Linked DNA regions of Ciceribacter thiooxidans. Each later gene encodes a partner of the first gene's protein in a complex. Links are inferred from orthologs where the notes say so. Each region holds a gene or a part of one and is shown on either strand. Other genes may lie near its edges.

Region 1 (2,814 bases):
GATCGAAGGCATTCAATCACACGCACGTGTCGAAGCTCCGCCTCGTCGAGGCAGGCATGGAGGCACCGCTTCCGGCGTGGGTCCCGGTCAAGTCCCTGGAGAACCCAGTAATCGCTGCCGACACCGAGCGCCTGAGACGGCTGGCTGAAGAGGAGTACCGTCGACTCCTATATGTGGCGATGACGCGGGCCGCAGATCGACTGTTCGTATGCGGCTACCGTGGCAAGCAGGAGCCGAAGGATACCTGGCATCAGATGATCTCCGAGGCGCTGGGACGCTCCGACGACTACTGCACAGAAGCCCGGTTCGAAGGCCCAGAAGGAAAATGGAGCGGGTTGGAATGGCGCCTGCCGACGCCTCCCAGAGCGTTCGACCTTCATCAACAAAGCGAGAGCGAACGTCCTGACGTGTCACTTCCCGACGCATTGTTTCGGCCGTTGCCGCCGGGACCTCATCTTCCCCGGCCGTTAAGTCCCTCCGGCGCCGGCGCCTTCATCGATGACGCCGGGGAGGACCTCACAGTGTGGAGTCCGCTGTTCAGCGAGAAGACGGACAACGGCATAGCACTGCAGAAGGGCAAGCTCACTCACCGGATGCTGCAGGTTCTGCCTTCCCTTCCGGTCGACGAGCGCGACGCCGCCGCACGACGCTACGCCGAACGCGCAGCACGGTTCTGGCCAGCCGGTGAGCGCGAACGGCTGGTGAAAACAGTCCTCACGATCCTCGACCATCCCGATCTCGCGCCTGTGTTTTCACCCCTCGCGCAAGCGGAGGTCTCCATAATGGGAACCGTCATGATCGACGGGCAGCCGCGAGCTGTTTCGGGGCGCATCGATCGTCTGGCCGTCACGGATGACCGGGTAATCCTTCTCGATTTCAAGACGAACCGTTCACCGCCGAGAACCATGGACGCCATACCCTTCAGCCATCGCGCGCAGCTTGCGATCTACCGAGAGCTTCTGAAACCTCTCTATCCACAGAAGGAAATCGAATGTCTGCTGGCTTACACCGAAGCCGGTACCGTCGTGGCGGTGCCTGTCGCGGAGCTAATGCGGACGCTTGCTGACCTCAAGACTTCGTGAAATATCATATCTTGAAAAACAATCGCGAGGGCCTCAGATAACCCTCCAACACGACCGGAAAAGGAGCAGCCTATGGCCACGGTAAAAGTCGACAATTCCAACTTCCAGACGGAAGTCCTCGAGTCCGCTCAGCCGGTGGTCGTCGACTTCTGGGCCGAGTGGTGCGGTCCGTGCAAAATGATTGCACCGAGCCTGGAAGAGATCTCGAACGAGATGGCGGGTAAGATCAAGGTTGCCAAGATCAACATCGATGAGAATCCGGAGCTTGCCGCCAAGTTCGGCGTTCGCTCCATTCCGACTTTGGCCATCTTCAAGGGCGGAGAAGTAGCGGATATCAAGGTCGGTGCCTCGCCAAAGACGGCGCTGGCGAGCTGGATCTCCAGCGCCGCCTGACCTCGCCCGGATCAGCTCGAAATAGATGAAGCCCGGCCTTGTCCGGGCTTCATTTATTTGGGCGGCGTTCCGTTGTCCGCGAGTACGTTGCCGACAAGGTAAAGCGAACCACCAATCAGGATCCGCGGTGCAGCCTCGCCTGCCGTCAGGCGATTCCCAATAGCCTGTAGAGAATCCGCCACCGAAGATATCGGCGACGCCTGCAAGCCGGCATCTGATGCGGCTTGCGCCAGGGCGACAGGATCCAGCGCGGCATCGGTCCCTCTGATCGGAACCGTGAAAACCTCTTGGGCCAGGCCAGCAAAGGCCTGGAAATAGCCGACAGGATCCTTCGTGTTGATCATTCCTGTGATCAGATAGAGCGGACGCGGCTGCTTTTCCTCGAGACCCGCCATGGCCTCCGCGATGACCTCACCTGCGCCGGGATTATGGCCGCCGTCGACCCATATTTCGGCGCCAGTCGGCGCGTGAGCCAAAAGCGTACCTGCAACAAGCCGCTGCAAGCGGCCCGGCCATTCAACCGATGTCATTGCTTTCTCGGCCATTGCCTCTGTTACGTCGAAGCCTGCCGCCTTCACCGCACGGATCGCCGCCGCTGCGTTAGCGTATTGATGACGCCCAGGCAATCGTGGCAACGGCAGGTCCGAGAGACCGAATTCGTCCTGATAGATCAGGCGCCCTTGCTCCTCATAGGCGAGGAAATCCTGCCCGTAGATCGAAACCGGACAGCCGATGCGCTCCGCCGTTGATATAAGAACGTCGCGGGCGTCGTCATATTCCTGATGCCCGATCACAACCGGACAACCACGTTTCATGATACCTGCCTTCTCCGCCGCGATCAGTTCGACCCGATCACCGAGATAGGATTGGTGATCCAGCGATATCGGCATGATCACCGACACGGCAGGATGTTCGATGACATTGGTCGCATCGAAACGACCACCCAGGCCGACCTCTACGATCGCGACATCCGCCGGATGCTCCGAAAACAGAATGAATGTGACGGCCGTCAGAATCTCAAAAACAGTGATCGCTTGCCCGCCGTTTGCTTCCGCAACCCGACGGAGCGCATCTGCGAACACCGTATCGTCAACCAACTCTCCTCTGCCACCTTTCTGACCGATGCGATAGCGTTCATGCCAGCGGACGAGATGCGGTGAGGTATGGACGTGGACACTGAGCCCGCCAGCCTCGAGGATCGCGCGGCAGAATGCCGTGACCGAGCCCTTACCGTTGGTGCCGGCAACATGGATCACCGGCGGCATCCGCAGATGAGGATTGCCGAGCACTTCGAGCAGACGGCGGATGCGGCTAAGAGAGAGATCGAATCCCTTGGGAT
Region 2 (2,756 bases), 2.5 Mb from region 1 along the record:
TCCCCATATTATAGGAGAAGATGCACAGCAGCACGTTCTTGGAAGTCAGCATGCAACCGGTATCCCCGCGTTCAAATCTCCACCAGCCCGAGCCGTTTCACCTGCCGGATGGTGAGCATGGTGCGGACGGTGTGGACGTGGTCGTTGGCCGTCAGCACCTCGATGACGAAGTCCTGGAACTTCGTCAGGTTTTCCGCAACGCAATGGAGCAGGAAGTCGCTGTCGCCGGAGACCATCCAGGCCTGGCGCACGACCGGCCAGCTTTCGGTCGCCGCGGCGAATGCCTTGAGGTTACTCTCCGACTGGTGCTTGAGGCCGACCATGCAGAAGGCGACGAGATCGAAGCCGAGCTTCGGCGCATTGAGGAACGCGTGGTAGCCCTCGATGATGCCGGCCTCCTCCAGCTTGCGCACGCGGCGCAGGCAGGGCGGCGCGGAAATGCCGACGCGCTCGGAGAGCTCGACATTGGTGATGCGGCCGTCGCGTTGCAGCTCGCGGAGGATACGGATGTCGATGGCGTCCAGCTCGGCGCGGAACAAGGGAGAAACCTTCTCAGATATGACTGGGCGGATATGTACCGCATTCCCGCAATTACGCAAGAATCAGTCCTCGTCAGGCACAATTATTGCGGTACGGTGTGGATGCCGTGCTGTTATTGCAAGGCTGACCTTGAATAAACGCATGGAGCAATCATAAATGGGGCGGCAGACATAGGGCTCCGATGCGAATCGATCGCTCATCTTCTGCGACACCCCTGAAAGGAACGACCATGACTGCCCGCCATACCAAGGTGTTGATCATAGGCTCCGGCCCGGCCGGCTACACGGCCGCGATTTATGCGGCGCGCGCCATGCTGAGCCCCGTGCTGATCGCCGGCATGGAACAGGGCGGTCAGTTGATGATCACGACCGATGTCGAGAACTATCCGGGCTTCGCCGATCCGATCCAGGGACCCTGGCTCATGGAGCAGATGCTGAAGCAAGCCGAGCACGTGGGCGCCGAGATCGTCAACGACCTGGTGACCGAGGTCGACATGGACCGCCGCCCCTTCACCGTCCGCACCGATTCGGGCGCGGTCTGGACCGCCGACACCCTCGTCATCGCGACCGGCGCCAAGGCGAAGTGGCTCGGTATTGAGAGCGAGCAGCATTTCCAGGGCTTCGGCGTCTCCGCCTGCGCCACCTGCGATGGCTTCTTCTATCGCAACAAGGACGTGATCGTCGTCGGTGGTGGCAACTCGGCCGTCGAGGAGGCGCTCTATCTCTCGAACATCGCGAAGTCTGTGACGGTCGTCCACCGCCGCGATTCCTTCCGCTCGGAAAAGATCCTGCAGGAACGCCTGTTTGCGAAGGACAACATCGAGGTCGTCTGGAATACGGAAGTGGAAGAGATCACCGGTGAGGCGGCCAAGCCGCCGATGCCGCCGTCGGTGACCGGGGTCCGCCTGAAGAACACGTTGACCGGCGCGATTTCTGAGATGGCAATCGACGGCGTCTTCGTCGCCATCGGCCATGCCCCGGCGGTCGAACTCTTCAAGGAGAAGCTCAAGCTCAAGTCCAATGGCTATCTCTGGACGGCACCGGACTCCACCGCCACCAGCATCGAGGGCGTCTTCGCCGCCGGTGACGTGACCGACGATATCTACCGTCAGGCGATCACCGCCGCCGGCATGGGTTGCATGGCGGCCCTCGAGGCCGAACGCTACCTGACGGCCGTCTCCACCCGAGCCGAAGCGGCGGAGTGACCATGATGAGAGGCGGCGGAATGCCACTGGACTGGGACAAGCTGCGCATCTTTCATGCGGCAGCGGAAGCCGGCTCGTTCACGCACGCGGCGGACAAGCTGCATCTGTCCCAGTCGGCGATCAGCCGCCAGGTCAGCGCGCTGGAACAGGAGGTCGGCGTCAAGCTCTTCCACCGGCACGCGCGCGGCCTCATTCTCACCGAACAGGGCGAGCTTCTCTACCGCACCGCCCACGACGTGCTGCTGAAGCTCGAAACGGTGAAGATGCAGCTCACCGAGACGACGGAGAAGCCGAGCGGCAAGCTCCGCGTCACGACGACGGTCGGCCTCGGCCAGGGCTGGCTCACCGACAAGATCCAGGAGTTCCTGCAGCTCTATCCCGACATGTCGATCCAGCTCATCCTCGACAACGAGGAACTGGATGTGAACATGCGCCATGCGGACTGCGCGATCCGCCTGCGTCAGCCGCAGCAGTCGGACCTCATCCAGCGCAAGCTGTTCACCGTGCACATGCATGTCTACGCGGCGCCCTCCTACATCAACCGCTACGGCGAGCCGCAGTCGATCGAGGATCTCGACAACCACCGCATCATCACCTTCGGGGAGCCCGCGCCGAGCTACCTGCTCGACGTCAACTGGCTGGAAGTCGCCGGCCGCACCTCCGACAACCCGCGCCACCCGCACCTGCAGATCAACAGCCTCACCTCGATCAAGCGCGCCTGCCTGCTCGGCATCGGCATCGCAATGCTGCCGGACTACATCGTCGGCCGCGATCCCGGCCTCTTGCAACTCGTGACCAGCGCCGACGTGCCGTCCTTCGACACCTATTTCTGCTATCCCGACGAGATGAAGAACGCAGCAAAGCTTAAAGCCTTCCGCGATTTCATCGTCGCCAAGGCCAGAAACTGGAACTTCTAATTCACGCGCAGCGTGCGGATTTCCATAGGTCTGCAACATGCGCATGACAGGCATGCATTATAATGCATTGTTCACTGCACAAATAACGACCATAT

Evidence for each region. Proteins that work in one complex are often made in the same cells at the same time.
Region 2: the proteins of trxA (region 1) and trxB are in contact, whole or in part, in a crystal structure (PDB 1F6M), measured with the Escherichia coli proteins. The link is inferred for Ciceribacter thiooxidans from one-to-one orthologs.

Annotation. Positions count from the first base shown.
Region 1 is NZ_CP059896.1:3,493,045-3,495,858, forward strand. It holds trxA (thioredoxin), read left to right. Parts: upstream 1-1,154; coding sequence 1,155-1,475; downstream 1,476-2,814. Other genes in the region: addA (double-strand break repair helicase AddA), read left to right, coding at 1-1,082; H4I97_RS17300 (bifunctional folylpolyglutamate synthase/dihydrofolate synthase), read right to left, coding at 1,529-2,814. UniProt on the Escherichia coli protein: Participates in various redox reactions through the reversible oxidation of its active center dithiol to a disulfide and catalyzes dithiol-disulfide exchange reactions.
Region 2 is NZ_CP059896.1:1,010,896-1,013,651, reverse strand. It holds trxB (thioredoxin-disulfide reductase), read left to right. Parts: upstream 1-769; coding sequence 770-1,744; downstream 1,745-2,756. Other genes in the region: H4I97_RS04755 (LysR family transcriptional regulator VtlR), read left to right, coding at 1,765-2,661; H4I97_RS04765 (Lrp/AsnC family transcriptional regulator), read right to left, coding at 72-539; H4I97_RS04770 (glycosyltransferase family A protein), read right to left, coding at 1-52.